Regions from separate parts of the Variovorax sp. GW821-FHT10D07 genome, predicted to be linked through region 2. Evidence: riboswitches for the same ligand, from Rfam matches in the RefSeq annotation. Region 2 holds a riboswitch; the other holds the start of a gene.
What was found. A riboswitch is a leader RNA that binds a small molecule or an ion and turns the genes downstream of it on or off. The one in region 2 is predicted to bind manganese.
Positions count from the first base shown of each region.

Region 1: linked by a shared signal. The riboswitch ahead of AC07PU_RS24980 (TMEM165/GDT1 family protein) and the one ahead of AC07PU_RS04850 (TMEM165/GDT1 family protein) in region 2 are both predicted to bind manganese.

Region 1 is NZ_JBWKMZ010000009.1:160,283-167,948, reverse strand. Features, by position in the region: gene metX (homoserine O-succinyltransferase MetX) at 1-1,110, opposite strand, end outside; gene AC07PU_RS24980 (TMEM165/GDT1 family protein) at 1,267-1,830, opposite strand; yybP-ykoY riboswitch at 1,882-2,028, opposite strand; gene rbp (RNA-binding regulator) at 2,295-2,831, shown strand; gene AC07PU_RS24970 (SDR family oxidoreductase) at 2,903-3,691, opposite strand; gene lptC (LPS export ABC transporter periplasmic protein LptC) at 3,702-4,349, opposite strand; gene AC07PU_RS24960 (KdsC family phosphatase) at 4,346-4,894, opposite strand; gene AC07PU_RS24955 (KpsF/GutQ family sugar-phosphate isomerase) at 4,894-5,895, opposite strand; gene AC07PU_RS24950 (monovalent cation:proton antiporter-2 (CPA2) family protein) at 6,062-7,666, shown strand, end outside.
Region 2 is NZ_JBWKMZ010000001.1:1,070,480-1,078,145, forward strand. Features, by position in the region: gene AC07PU_RS04835 (IclR family transcriptional regulator) at 1-406, opposite strand, end outside; gene AC07PU_RS04840 (alpha/beta hydrolase family protein) at 605-2,098, shown strand; gene AC07PU_RS04845 (tripartite tricarboxylate transporter substrate-binding protein) at 2,175-3,164, shown strand; gene AC07PU_RS04850 (TMEM165/GDT1 family protein) at 3,183-3,755, opposite strand; yybP-ykoY riboswitch at 3,766-3,936, opposite strand; gene AC07PU_RS04855 (DUF8696 domain-containing protein) at 4,027-5,406, opposite strand; gene AC07PU_RS04860 (ATP-binding response regulator) at 5,517-7,289, opposite strand; gene AC07PU_RS04865 (response regulator transcription factor) at 7,338-7,666, opposite strand, start outside.

The DNA.
Region 1 (7,666 bases), on a different contig from region 2:
CATGTAGCGCACGTCGTCGAGCAGGAAGGCGTCGTGGCCGTGCGGGGCGTCGATCTCGGCGTAGCTCACGTTGCGGCGGTTGTCGAGCAGCGCCTTCACCAGCTCGCGGCTGCGCGCGGGCGAGAAGCGCCAGTCGGTCTTGAAGCTCACGAGCAGGAACTTGGCGCTGGCGCGCGCGAACGCGGCCGTGAGGTTGCCGCCGTGCTCGCGCGCGGGGTCGAAGTAGTCGAGCGCGCGCGTGATGAGCAGGTAGGTGTTGGCGTCGAAGTACTCGCTGAACTTGTCGCCCTGGTAGCGCAGGTAGCTCTCGATCTGGAACTCGATCTCCTGCGTGGAGTAGCGGTAGGCCGCGTCGTCGCGGGCCGCCTCGCCCTCGACCGCATTGCGCAGCAGGCGCCCGAACTTCGCGTTCATGACGTCGTCGCTGAGATAGGTGATGTGGCCGATCATGCGGGCGATGCGCAGGCCGCGCTTGGGGATCACGCCGTGCTCGTAGAAGTGGCCGCCGTGGAAATCGGGGTCGGTCACGATGGCGCGGCGCGCCACCTCGTTGAAGGCGATGTTCTCGGCCGTGAGGTTGGGCGCGCTGGCGACCACCACCGCGTGGCGCACGCGCTCGGGGTACTGCAGCGTCCACGACAGCGCCTGCATGCCGCCGAGGCTGCCGCCCATCACCGCCGCGAGCGTGCGGATGCCGAGCGCGTCGAGCAGCGCGGCCTGGGCGTCGACCCAGTCCTCGACCGTGACCACCGGGAAGTCGGCGCCGTAGACGCGGCCGGTCGCGGGGTTCACGTGCATCGGCCCGGTGGAGCCGAAGCAGGAGCCGAGGTTGTTGACGCCGATGACGAAGAAGCGGTCGGTGTCCAGCGGCTTGCCGGGCCCGACCATGTTGTCCCACCAGCCCGCGGAACGGGCCTGACCCTCGTAGACGCCCGCGACGTGGTGCGAGGCATTGAGGGCGTGGCACACGAGCACCGCATTGCTGCGCTCGGCATTGAGCGTGCCGTAGGTTTCGTAGGCGAGCGTGTAGCTGCCGATGGTCGCGCCGCTGCGCAGGGCCAGCGGGCCCGCGAACTGCATCGACTGGGGAGTGACGACCAACGAGGACATGAAATGAAAAACCCGGCCTCGCCAAAAACGAGCCGGGTCACGGCATCCGTCTTTAGCTGTATTTATCAAGCGCCCGCAAGCTGGAGCAAATCGGCGCGAGCGGCAGTATATCGCCGCGGGCCCGGGACGGCAGGCCCCGGGCTTTGGACGGCGGCGCTACCAGCCGATCAGCGCGACCACGCCCAGCACCAGGAAGATGACGGCCGAGATCGAGTGCACGAGCTTGATCGGCACGCGCTTGACGATGCGGTCGCCGAGCCAGACCACCGGCGCGTTGGCCAGCATCATCCCGAAGGTGGTGCCGACCACGACCCAGAAATAGGCCTCGGTGAAGCGCGCCGCGAGCATCACGGTGGCGATCTGCGTCTTGTCGCCCATCTCGGCGAGGAAGAAGGCGACCACCGTGGTGCCGAAGACGCCGAAGTGCGAGGAGCGCGGGGCATCGTCGTCGTCGAGCTTGTCGGGGATCAGCATCCAGATCGCCATCGCGATGAAGGAGCCGCCGAGGATCCAGCGCAGGATGTCGGGGCCGAGCCAGTGGGTGATCCAGTTGCCGACCGCGCCCGCCAGCGCGTGGTTGATGACGGTGGCGGCGAAGATGCCCGCCACGATCGGCCAGGGTTTTCTGAAACGGGCTGCCAGCAGGAGGGCGAGCAACTGGGTCTTGTCGCCCATTTCGGCGAGCGCGACGACGCCGGTCGCGACGAGAAAAGCTTCCATGAAAAAACGGTTCCTTGGCCGAAGGGACGCAATTGACCGTGCAACACCTTCGGCGAAATTTCCCGAAGTTGCACGGTCAATGGTCTCGCCAGGTGTTGTTCTTCACTGCCCGCGCCATGTCCTGTGTGGGGCAGGACAAGTCTGTTGACGCGGGCCCTTCTCGTAGACGGAAGGCGGCTACTCCCCAATGACGGGCGAATTCTAACCCTTAAGTGTCATAGGCCCAGTTCGGGGCCTGGTTAGTAAGCGTGCGCTAACTCCAGGAGTCAAAATCTGTGCTACCGCAAGAAGCAAATTCCTGCTTGCATTTCTTGTATTTCACCCATAATGCACGAGCCTCCCTTTTCATTTCGGGTTGGAGGCACTGGGTGATCGGACAGTTTCGCGCGACTCGGCGGCTCTCGTTTGAGTGATGCTAATCGGGACTCCATCGCTTTTCTTGATGTGTTTATAGGAGTCCCTTGATGGGCAACAAACTGTACGTCGGCAACCTGCCTTACTCGGTGCGCGACGGTGATCTGGAGCAGGCATTCGGTCAGTTCGGTGCTGTGACCAGCGCCAAGGTCATGATGGAACGCGATACCGGCCGCTCGAAGGGCTTCGGCTTCGTCGAGATGGGCAGTGAAGCGGAAGCACAGGCCGCCATCAACGGCATGAACGGCCAACCCCTGGGCGGCCGCAGCGTGGTCGTCAATGAAGCCCGTCCGATGGAAGCACGTCCCCCGCGCAGCGGTGGTGGCGGCGGCTACGGCGGCGGTGGTGGTGGTGGTTATGGCGGCGGTGGTGGCGGTGGCTACGGCGGCGGCGGTGGTGGCGGCTACGGCGGTGGTGGTGGCGGCGGTCGCAGCGGCGGCGGTGGTGGCTACGGCGGCGGTGGCCGCAGTGGTGGCGGCGGCGGTGGTGGCGATGGCGGTTTCCGCAGCCCCTACGGCGCCGGCCCTCGTGGCGGCGGCGGCGGTGGTCGCGGCGGCTACGGTGGCGGCGGCAACAGCGGCTACTAATCGCTTTCCCAAAAAGACAAAAGGCTCCTTCGGGAGCCTTTTTCGTTGCCGCGGCCGGTACGGCCTCGGGTTCAGCCTTCGCCGCGCCGCTTCTTCCGCCCGCGTCCCTGCACGGCGCGGTCGAGCAGCGCATTGGGCAGCATGCGCATGATCTTGGCGATCACGCCCATCTGCCAGGGAATCACCCGGTAGCTGGCACCGCTCTCGATCGCGCCCAGCGCCCGGTCGGCGAAGGCCTCGGGCTTCATCAGGAACGGCATGCCGTAGCGGTTGCCCTGCGTGAGCGGGGTGTCGATGTAGCCGGGCAGCAGGGTCACGACCTTGACGCCGCTGCCGTGCAGCTCGCCGCGCAGGCTTTCGCAGTAGGCGACCACGCCGGCCTTGCTCGCGCAGTAGGCGCCGTGTCCCGGCAGTCCCCGGATGGCCGCGACGCTCGCGATGCCGACCAGCCGCCCGCTGCCGCGCTGCACCATCGCGCGCACGAAGGGATGGAAGGTGGCGGCCAGCCCGACGTTGTTGGTGGCGAAGGTCTGCGTCAGCACGTCGAGGTCCTCGCGCTCCGCCGTGTCGATGCCCACGCTGATGCCGGCATTGGCGATCACCACGTCGGGCACGCCCTGGCGCTCGATGCAGGCGGCACCGGCGGCCACGATGCTGTCGGTGCGCGCGACGTCGGCGCTGTAGATCAGGTAGCGGCCGCGGTCGAGTCCGCGCGCGTTGGCCCAGGCTTCGATCTCGCCGGTGCGGCGCGCGACCAGCGCCAGCCGGTAGCCCGCGTCGTAGAAGCGCGCGGCCAGCGCCTGGCCGATGCCGCTGGAGGCGCCGGTGATGAAGACGAGGGGCGACGGCGCGGTAGTCATGGCGCGGCGCTCAGCGCTTGCCCGCGGCGCCGGCCGCCTTGGCCGAAGGCACCATCGTGCCGCGCACGCGGCCGTTGAGGTTGGCGATGCCGGTCAGGTTGTCGTAGTCCATCGTGTCGGCGGTGAACTGGTCGGTGCCGCGGATCAGCGTGACGGGCTTGTTCGACTGCACGCGCTCGGTGTCGAGGAAGGCATGCAGGAAATCGCCGCGGAACTCCAGGCGCGGCGAGGTCTTGCCGTTGGCGCCGACGGCCGCGTCGCGGATGACGACCGCGTTGCCGAACAGCTGGATCTCGCTGCCGTCGGAGTTCGACAGCCCGCGGTTGGCGGTGGCGTGGGTGGTGAAGCCCTGCGGCGACACCGAGCGCATGCGCACCTCGTCGACCTCGATGGTGTCGGTGTCGGGGTAGTGCCGGCCTTCCTTGCCGAACAGCTCGCTGCGCAGGTCGCCGCTGGGCAGGAAGTTCTTGATGACGAAGCCGCGCATGAAATAGTCGGGCTCGTGGGTGGGCGCGACCTTGGCGGTCGGCTCGAGCAGCTTGGGCGCATTGCGCACCAGCCAGTAGGTGCCGAGCGCGACCGCGGCCGTCAGGATGATCGGCAGGTAGATGGTGACGCGATCGAGGACGTCGCGCAGGAGGTTCCAGGCCTGCTTCATAGGGCGGTGTTCCGTGCGACGTCGAGCAGGCGCCGGTACTGTCCGCTGGCCGTGACCAGCAGATCGCAGAATTCGCGCGCCGCGCCTTCGCCGCCGCGCGCGCGCGTCACGTAGCGCACGGCGTCGCGCACCTCGACGTGGGCATTGGCCGGCGCCGCCGCGAAACCCACGCGCCCCAGCACCGGCAGGTCGGGCCAGTCGTCGCCGATGGCCGCGACCTGCGGCCAGCCGAAGCCCAGCGACTGCAGCATGGCCTCGGCGGCCGGCAGCTTGTCCTCGGTGCCGTAGCGCACGTGCTCGATGCCGAGCGCCTCGAGCCGCACGCGCAGAGGCTTGGAATCGCGCCCGGTGATCACCGCGGGCAGGATGCCGGCCTTGCGCAGCAGCTTCAGGCCGTAGCCGTCGAGGATGCTGAAGCGCTTGAGGGTTTCGCCGTGCTCGGTGAAGTAGACGCCGCCGTCGGTCAGCACGCCATCGATGTCGAAGAAGGCGATGCGGATGTCCTGCGCGGCGAGCAATGTCTCTGGCTGGAATTCGAAGGGCATCAGATGACCTTCGCGCGCATCAGGTCGTTGATGCTGAGGGCGCCGATCAGCAGGCCCTCGGCGTCGACCACCAGCACGCTGGTGATGCGGTGCTGTTCCATCAGTTCGGCCGCTTCGACGCCCAGCGCGTCGGCGCGCAAGGTGCGCGGACCGCGGTGCATGACGTCGGCCGCGGTGAGGCCGCGCAGGTCACCGCCAGTCTCGACCCTCCGGCGCAGGTCGCCGTCGGTGAAGATGCCGATGGCGCGGCCCTCGGCATCGACCACCGCGGTGGCGCCCAGGCCCTTGGAACTCATCTCGCGCATCAGCTCGCTGAAGCTGGCGCCCGGCGCCACGCGCGGCACGTCGGCACCGGTGCGCATGAGGTCGCTCACATGCGTGAGCAGCTTGCGCCCCAGCGCCCCGCCCGGATGCGAACGCGCGAAGTCCTCGGAACCGAAGCCGCGCGCATCGAGCAGCGCCACGGCCAGCGCGTCGCCCATCGCCATCTGGGCGGTGGTGCTCGCGGTGGGCGCGAGGTTCAACGGGCAGGCTTCCTTGGCAACGCCGGCGTCGAGCACGATGTCGGCGTGCCGGGCGAGCGTGGAATCGGCGCGGCCCGTGATCGCGATCAGCGGCACGCCCTGGCGCTTGACCACGGGCAGGATCACCGTGAGCTCCTCGACCTCGCCGCTGTTGGAGATGGCGAGCACGAGGTCGACCGCCTTGATCATGCCGAGGTCGCCGTGGCTGGCCTCGGCCGGGTGCACGAACATCGCCGGCGTGCCGGTCGATGCCAGGGTGGCGGCGATCTTGCGGCCGACGTGGCCGCTCTTGCCCATGCCCATCACGACCACGCGGCCGCGCACCTCGAGGATCTTGCGCACGGCATCGACGAAGCTGTCGCCCACGCGCGCCTTGAGGCCGAGCACGGCTTCGGCTTCGATGTCGAAGGTGGCGCGTGCCCGCGCGAGCATCGCGGCGGGATCGACCACGGGGGGCGTGGGGGAGCTGGAGGGCATTGGCGGATTTTACGGGCCGCGCCCCGCCGCCCCGCGGTTCCCGGCGAGCCCCTACGCCGCGACCCGGAATGGGCCCGAAAGCCGCGCCGCGCGGGGCCCGCGGCGCTTCAGGCCCCGGTAAGCCCCTCGCCACGCGCGCACGGCTCTTGCTCTAGCATCGCCCACCATGTCTTCGTTCGATCTCACGCTCTTGTATCTGGTGGCCGCGGTGATCGGCGTGGTGGCATGCCGCTTCCTCAAGCTGCCGCCGATGCTCGGCTACCTGACGGCCGGCGTGCTGATCGGCCCGCATGCGCTGGCGCTGGCGCAGAACTCCGAAGGCATCCGGCACCTGGGCGAATTCGGCGTGGTGTTCCTGATGTTCGTGATCGGGCTCGAATTCAGCCTGCCCAAGCTGCGCGCGATGCGCAAGCACGTGTTCGGGCTCGGGCTGCTGCAGGTGCTGCTGACGATGGCGATCGCCACCGTGGGCGCGCTGCTGATCGCCTCCTTCCTGCCGCCCGACTGGCGCCTGGGCTGGCAGACCGCGCTCGCGCTCTCGGGCGCGCTCACCATGAGCAGCACCGCGATCGTGGTCAAGCTGATGGCCGAGCGGCTCGAGCTCGAGAGCGAGCACGGCAAGCGCGTGATGGGCGTGCTGCTGTTCCAGGATCTGGCGGTGGTGCCGCTGCTGGTGCTGATCCCCGCGCTGGGCGCGCCGCCCGAGGCGCTGGCCAAGGCGCTGGGCTTCGCGCTGCTCAAGGCCTGCCTGCTGATCGGCGTGCTGCTCTATGGCGGGCCGCGCGTGATGCGCTGGTGGCTCACCTTGGTGGCGCGGCGGCGCAGCGAGGAGCTGTTCATCCTCAACGTGCTGCTGGTCACGCTGGGCCTGGCCTGGCTCACCGAGCTCGCGGGCCTGAGCCTGGCACTGGGCGCCTTCATCGCCGGCATGCTGGTCTCGGAGACCGAATACAAGCACCAGGTCGAGACCGACATCCGCCCGTTCCACGACGTGCTGCTCGGGCTGTTCTTCATCACCGTGGGCATGTCGCTCGACTGGCACATCGTGGTCGAGCGCTGGCTGCTGGTGGCGGTGCTGCTGCTGGTGCCGCTGCTGTTCAAGCTCGGCCTGGTGACGCTGCTCGCGCGCAGCCTGGGCGCGACCTCGGGCGTGTCGCTGCGCACCGGCCTCTACCTGGCGCAAGCCGGCGAGTTCGGCTTCGTGCTGCTGACGCTGGCGCAGGAGCGCAGCCTGCTGCCGCCCTGGCTGGCCAACCCGGTGCTGGCCTCGATGGTGCTGTCGATGCTGGCCACGCCCTTCATCGTGATGTACAGCAACGCGATCGTGCGCAAGCTGGTGGCCAGCGACTGGCTGCAGCAGTCGCTGCAGATGACCTCGATCGCGCGCAAGACGATCAACACCGCGCGCCACGTGATCATCTGCGGCTACGGCCGCTGCGGCCAGAACCTGGCGCGCATCCTCGAGCGCGAGGGCATCCCCTACATGGCGCTCGACCTCGATCCCGACCGTGTGCGGCAGGCCGCCGCGGCCGGCGACTCGGTGGTGTTCGGCGATGCGGCGCGGCTGCAGGCGCTGATGGCCGCGGGCCTGGCGCGCGCCAGCGCGGTGGTCGTGACCTACCTCGACGTGCCCGGCGCGATGAAGGTGCTGGCCAACACGCGCGCCCATGCGCCGCAGGTGCCGGTGATCGTGCGCACCCAGGACGACCACGACCTCGAGAAGCTGCAGGCCGCCGGCGCGACCGAGGTGGTGCCCGAGGCGATCGAGGGC
Region 2 (7,666 bases):
GCGCGCTCGAGCGGCAGTTCTCCACGTAGAGCATCGACAGCCCGTTGCGGATGCCGAGCGACACCGAGGCGTCGTAGCGGTCGGCCAGGTCCTGCATGTAGGGCCGCGCGATGCGCCGCAGCTTGAGGTTCGACACCATCGTGATGCCGAGCGCGACCAGGCTGTCGCCATGCGCGTACTTGCCGGTCTCGCGCGAGTGGCGCAGGTAGCCCGCCACGACGAGGGTGTAGGCGAGGCGCGCGATCGTGGGCTTGGGCAGGCCGGTGCGACGCGCGAGCTCGGTGCTGGTGAGCCATTTCTCGTCGGGGCCCCAGGCGGCCAGGATGTCCAGCCCGCGCGCCAGCGCGGTCACGAAGCGCGGGCTGTCGGCACCCTCCTCGAAGTCGATCTGCTTGGTGCGGCCCATTCGTTTCTCTCAATTTAATTTCGTTTGACGGAATTATATTTTCCGCAGTTGGAAACGGTTCATGGAATTCCCTATACGAGAGAAACGCGAGCGGAAAGATACTCGCCGTCGTTCGAAAGAACGTTCCATAAATCTAATTCCGCTTAACGAAATTAAAAGATTCACGCGGAACCCATCCCCACACGCAGGAGACATCTCGTGAAGTTCCATCGCCATCCGGGCCGCCGCGCCACCCTTCTCTCGCTCATCGCCGCCGCGACGCTGGCCGCATGCGGCGGCGGTGGCGGCGATTCGTCGGGCGCCAGCGCCGCGGCGCTGGCCGCCGCCATCGCCGCGCAACAGGCCGGTGCAGGCGGCGCGGGCGCCGGCAATCCCCCGGCACCGCCGCCCCCGGCCGCACCCGAGCCCGAGGAAACGCGCGCGCAGGACGGCCGCCAGTTCACGGTCGACGAGACCAAGCTGCCGTTCGCGGCCATCTCGGGCGCGCCCGACACCGACCGCTGGTGGGGCGTGCTCGAGGGCGCGGGCTACCGCGTCGAAGTGCCGAAGAACTGGAACGGCATGCTCGTGATGTACGCGCACGGCTACGGCGGCACGGGCCCGGTGGTGAGCGTCAGCGATCCCACCATCCGCGCGCACCTGATCGGCCAGGGCTATGCCTGGGCCGCGTCGAGCTACACCAAGAACTACTACGACGTGCGCGCCGGCGTCGAGGACACCAACGCGCTCGCGCTGGCCTTCCAGCGCATCGCCTCGCAGAACGGTCGCACGCTCGATGCGCCGCGCAAGACCTACATCGTCGGCCAGTCGCTCGGCGGCCACGTGGCCGCGGCCGCGGTCGATGCCGAGGCGACGGAGACGGCCAACCACAAGGTGCGCTATGCGGGCGCGGTGCCGATGTGCGGCGTGCTCGGCGACACCGAGCTCTACAACTACTTCGGCGCCTCGCAGATCGCGGCGCAGCAGCTGGCGGGCCTGCCCGTCAACGGCTGGCCCGTGAGCAACTGGAATGACCTGCTGCCCACGGTGCGCGCCGCGCTGTTCACGCGATTCCCGAGCGCGACGACCGCGCAGGGCGAGAAGTACAAGGCCATCGTCAAGAACCTCACGGGCGGCGAGCGCCCGATGTTCGACGCCGGCTTCGCGGGCAGCATGAACGCCACCGTGTGGGGCACCTTCGGCCGCGACGGCACCATCAACGGCATCCTCAACCGCGACGGCTACGACACCACCGGCATCGTCTACCAGCTCGACAACGACCCGGCGCAAAGCCCGGAGGAAGTCACCTTCAACCAGGGTGCCTACCGGCTGCATGCCGACCCCGAGGCCAACCGGCTGCGGCGCGACGGCCTGCGCTGGTTCCCCAAGTCCAATGCGCGCATCGACGTGCCGGTGGTGACCATCCACACGCTGGGCGACGTTTACGTGCCGTTCAGCATGGAGCAGATCTACAAGCGCCGCGCCGATGCGCTGGGCACCTCGAAGTGGCTCGTGCAGCGCGCGATCCGCGGCATCAGCCACTGCGACTTCACGACCGAGGAACAGACCCAGGCCTTCGACGCGATGACGAACTGGGAGCAGAACGGCGTGAAGCCGGCCGGCGACGAGGTGCTCGACGCCGCGACCGTGGCGCGCGCCGACTACGGCTGCAAGTTCTCCTCGGCCAGCCGCGGCGGCTGTCCCGCGCCCTGACGGCGCCGGTGCGGCCCGTCCCGTTCGCGGGGCGGCCGCACCGCCCTTTCCGTTTTCCTCGTTCGCACGTCCTGCCATGAAACAACCCACCCTCACCCGCCGTGCGCTGCACGCCCTGCTGCTGGCCGCCGGCCTCGCCGCCGCTCCCGCCTTCGCGCAGTCCGATGCCTTTCCGGTGCGGCCGATCCGCGTGCTGATCGGCTTCACCGCCGGCGGCTCGACCGACGTGCCCTTCCGCGTGCTGGCCGAGAACGCCTCGAAGATCCTCGGCCAGCCGGTGATCATCGAGAACAAGCCCGGCGCGGGCGGCGTGCTGCCCGCGCAGACCATGCAGGCCACCGCGCCCGACGGCTACACGCTCGCGCAGGTGCCGCTGCCGGTGTTCCGCCTGCCCTACACCACCAAGCTCAACTGGGACCCGGCCAACGACCTGAGCTACGTGATCGGCCTCGCCGGCTATTCCTTCGGCCTGGTGGTGCCCGCCGATTCGCCGATCAAGTCGATGCGCGAGTACCTCGCCTATGCCAAGGCCAACCCGGGCCGCCTGAGCTACGGCACGCCGGGTGCGCTCACAACGCTGCACCTGACGATGGAAGCGATCGCGATCCAGGCCGGCGTGGAGTTCAATCACGTGCCCTACAAGGGCAACTCCGAATCGCTGCAGGCGGTGCTCGGCGGCCACGTGATGTCGGTGGCCGACACGCCGGGCTGGGGCCCGTACGTCGACCAGGGCAAGCTGCGGCTGCTGTCGACCTGGGGCGAGACTCGCTCGAAGAAGTATCCGAACGCGCCCACGCTCAAGGAGTCGGGCATCGACATGGTGCAGGCCTCGCCCTTCGGCCTGGTGCTGCCCAAGGGCGCGAACCCGAAGGTGGTCGCGATCCTGCACGACGCCTTCAAGAAGGCGATGGAGATGCCCAACTACCAGGAGTCGCTCGCCAAGTTCGACATGGAGACCTTCTACATGGACAGCGCGGCCTACAAGCAGTACGCGGTGCGCACCATGAAGACCGAGAAGGCCGTGATCGACAAGCTGGGCCTGGGCACGGCGGCCGCCGCCAAGTAGGCGGCCGCCCGCCGGGGCTCAGAACAGGTTGCCGACGTTGAACAGCGTCAGCAGCCCCAGCACGCCGAAGATGACGGCGGCCACGCCGTGCACCAGCCGCATCGAGACCTTGGCCGCGATCTTCTCGCCGAGGAAGACCGCGGGCGCGTCGGCCAGCATCATGCCCAGCGTGGTGCCGATCACGACCTGCACCACGTCGGGATAGCGCGCGGCCAGCGCCACAGTCGCGATCTGCGTCTTGTCGCCCATCTCCGCGAGGAAGAAGGTGATGACCGTGGTGCCGAAGGCGCCGAAACGGCTCTTCGTCTTCGCGGCGTCGTCGTCGATCTTGTCGGGGATCAGCATCCACGCGGCCATGGCCAGGAACGAGGCGCCGATCACCCAGCGCAGGATGTTCGGCCCCATGGCCTGGGCCACCCAGCCGCCGAGCGCGCCCGCGGCCGCGTGGTTGACGACGGTGGCGGTGAAGATGCCCGCCACGATCTGCCAGGGTTTGCGAAAGGTCGCGGCCAGGATGATCGCGAGCAGTTGGGTCTTGTCGCCCATTTCCCCGAGCGCGACCACGCCCGTGGATACGAGTAAGGCTTCCATGATGAAAAGAGAACTCCCTGGGCCAGCGACGCGAAGACCACGCCACTTCCCGGCCCATACCGAGGTGACGTGGTCAAAGGTCTTGCCAGGCTCTAAAGCTGCTCGCGCCATGGCCGAAGGCCAAGTGTGTTGACGCGGGCTCCTGCGTTGCGCAGGTCAGCTACTCCCCAATGACTGAGGCCGCGATCTTAGGGGCGAGCGTCGAATCGCCCTCGTCTTTTCGACGAATGTCCCCGTGTCGAGAGCGAGTTGCATTACCGGGCATGCGCGCTCAGGGCGCGAGCGTGAGCTTGAGGATCTGGTTGCCGTGGTTCGCGCCCACATAGACGGTGCCGTCGGCGGCCACCGCCACGCCGATCGGGAAATTGAAGGCGATCGGCGCGCCGGTGCCGTCCTGCAGGGTGCTGATCTCGCCCGCGGGCGTGACCACGCGCGCCACGCCATCCCAGGCGTGGGTCAGGAACACGTTGTCGTGCCCATCCACCGCCACGCCGTACGAATAGCCGAGCTTGGCCGGCGTGGCCACCGTTCCGTCGACCACGCCCGCGCCCGCGTTGCCGTTGGCGCAATCGCCCAGCAGCGTGCTCACCGTGGCACTGGCCACGTCGATCTTGCGCAGGCAGGGACTGTCGGTGTCGGTGTCGTAGAGCGTCTTGCCGTCGCGGCTGAGCGCCAGGCCCTGCGGGCGCGCGAACTGGGCGACCGTGCCGACGCCGTCGAGGTAGGCCTGCGTGCCGTCGCCCGCCAGCGTGCTCGTGGTGCCGTCGGGCGCGACCTTGCGCACGCGCTTGTTCTCCGTGTCCGCCACGAAGAGGTTGCCCGCGCTGTCGAGCGCGATGCCGGTGGGGTTGTTGAACATCGCGGTGGCCGGACTGTCGGCGTATCCGCTGCTGCCGGTGCCGACCCAGGTGCTGGCGGTCGTGGCGTTGGGCGCGATCCTGCTGATGCGATGCTGGTCGCTCACGTAGAGGGTGCCGTCGGCCGCCAGTGCCAGGCCGACCGGCGCATTCATCGTCGTCCCCGGCGTCACCTCGGCACCGCTGCCGCTGGCCGTGTCGATCCGATAGACCGAGCCATTGCCGCCCATGGCCACGTAGAGCTTCGCGCCGCTCGCATCGAGCGCGAGCTGATAGGGGCTGCTGTAGCTCACGCCCGTCGTCGCCAGCACGGTGGCGACCCAGGGCTTGACCGTCAACGTGGCGGCGCGGCTGGTCACGCTGCCGCTGGCGCCCGTCACCCGCACGCGCAGTTGCTGGCCGCTGTCGGCCAGTTGGCTGGCGGCCGTGCGGAAGCTGTCGCCGGTGGCGCCGGCGACATCGCTCCAGTGGGCACCGCCGTCGGTGCTGCGCTGCCACTGGTAGGCCGTGGCGTGCACGGCCTGCACCTTCAAGGTGGCGGACACGCCCTGGCCCACGGTGGTGTTCGATGGCTGCGTCGTGATCGAGGCCGCGGCTGGAGCGGGTGCCGGCGGAGGTGTCTGCGCGGCAGGCGCGGGAGCGGGAGCGGGAGCGGGAGCGGGAGCGGGAGCGACCGGGAAGCCGGCAAAGCCCCCGCCACCGCCGCCGCCCCCACAGGCCACCAGCACGAGATTCATGACCAGCAACGCGACGGGTGTGCGCGCTGCACGGCAAACGGCAAGACGGGTGTTCATGAGAGGCCTTCCTTCTTTCAAGTGAGTGGATGAGAAGGCCTCCACGGTAGGGATCGCGACACCTGCGATCTAGTGTCGAAGGTCATCGACTTTCGGCGGAAAAAAGACGCTCAGGCGTGCCTGCTGACGGGCGTCGTTTCGTGTCGCGTCAGCGCTGCGAGGGCCTGCAGCAGCCTGTCGGCCGCCACCGGCTTGAGCAACACCTGCAGGCCTGCGTCGTGCATCTGCTGCTGCCGTCGTGGCGCGGTTTCCCCGGTGATCAGCAACACCTGCAAGCCGGGGCCGAAGCGCGCGCGCAGCCGCTGCGCCACGGCCAGCCCGTCGGCGCCATCGGCCAGCCGCACGTCGCACAACAACACGTCGACCGGGGCGCCCGCCTGCGCGGCCTGCGCCAGCACGGCCTCGGCTTCGGCCTCGCTGGCCACCGCGTCGATGGCCACGCGATGCGCCTGCAGCAGCCCGGTCACGGCCTGGCGGATCGGCGCCTCGTCGTCGATCAGCAGCACGCGTCGCGGCAAGGGCAGGACGGCGTCGGGGCGCGCGATGGACGGCGCGACACCCGAGGCCGACACCGCCGGCAGCACCATGCGGAAGCGGCTGCCGCGCCGCGGGCGCGAATGCACCTGCAGCGGATGCGCCAGCAGGCGCGAGAGCCGTTGCACGATCGACAGGCCGATGCCCAGCCCCTGTGCGCGATCGCGGCCCGGATTGTCGACCTGGTAGAACTCGTCGAAGATGCGGCCCAGGTGCTCGGGCGAGATGCCGATGCCGGTGTCGCAGACATCGATCCACACCAGCGGCCCGCGCGCACGGGCGGCCACCACCACGCCGCCGCGCGGCGTGTACTTGAGCGCGTTGTCCACCAGATTGGAGAGCAGCCGCTGCAACAGCTGCGGGTCGCTCAGCACCCAGCACGGCGTGGCGCGCAATCGGAGTTGCAGGTCCCTGCCGGTCGCCTGCGCCGCGAACACGTTGTTGAGCGCGAGGAACAGCGGATTGAGCTCCACCGGCCGGATCCGCGGTGCCACCTCGCCGGCGTCCAGCCGCGAGATGTCCAGCAAGGTATCGAGCGAATCGCCGAGCGTTCCGACCGCATCCATCAGCCGCACCGCGTGGTCCCATTCCTCGCTGCCCTGCAGCTTCTTCTCGATCACCGCGCCGAACAGCGCGATCGCATGCAGGGGCTGGCGCAGGTCGTGGCTCGCCGCGGCGAGAAAGCGCGTCTTCTCCTCGCTGGCGCGCTGCGTCGCGGCGATCTGGTGGCTCAGCTGCTCGGCCAGCGCCTCCTTCTCGAAGCGCATGGTCAGCGAGGCCGTCAGCAGCCGATGGTGCTGCAGCGCGAAGGTGATCATCACGCACATGTAGAGCAGGCAACCGGTGGCCAGGAACAGGTGCACCGTGTCGCCGCGCCAGGCCAGCGCCAGGGTCAGGCTCGCCATGCTGGGCACGATGAAGCGCGGGATGTTGCGCTTGAGAACCGCCAGCGACAGCGCACCGCCCGCGCAGCCGCCCATCATCATGACGATGACCATGACCCAGAGCCCGAGGTTGCGCCCCGGCGGCACGCACAGCCAGGGCGCGAGGCCCCAGACGCAGGAGCGCAGCAGCACGTTGCGCGCATTGAAGCGCGCCCAGTACTCGGGATGCTCGGCCGCATCGGGGCTGCGCCGGTAGCGCCGGTAGGCGCGTCGCAGCGTCAATGCCAGGTGCAGCGCCATCCACAGCAGCACCTGCCAGCGCCAGGTGGCCACGAACAGGCCGATGCCCAGCGCCTGGGCCGTGAGCATGTCCGCGAGATAGGCGGCCGGCGCATTCGCATGGACCGCCGCCACCTGTTCGCGCAGCACCCGCCGGGCCAGTTCGGGTGGGGGTGACTCAGTCATCGCGAGCATGCGGGCATCTCCCATCGAAGGCCGCATGGCGCGGAGAGCTTATCGAAGGCTGCTGATGAGCTGGGCCCGCGAGCGCATGCCGAACAGCAGCAGCAAGGTAGACACATGGTTCTTGACCGTGCCCTCGGTCAGGTGCGACAGCTGCGCGATCTCCTTGTTCGACTTGCCGGCCAGCAGCCAGTCGAGGATCTCGACCTGGCGCGCATTGAGCTGCGGCTGCGACTCGGCGCGCGCCGGCGTCGTGGGCGCACCGCTCGAGGTCGTCGATGGCCGGGCCGGCAGGCCGATCAGGTCGTTGTCCCTCACGTAGCGCAGCACCTCGCCCAGATGGCCGGTCTTGGGCAGGAAGGCCTGCGCCCCGAGCGCCA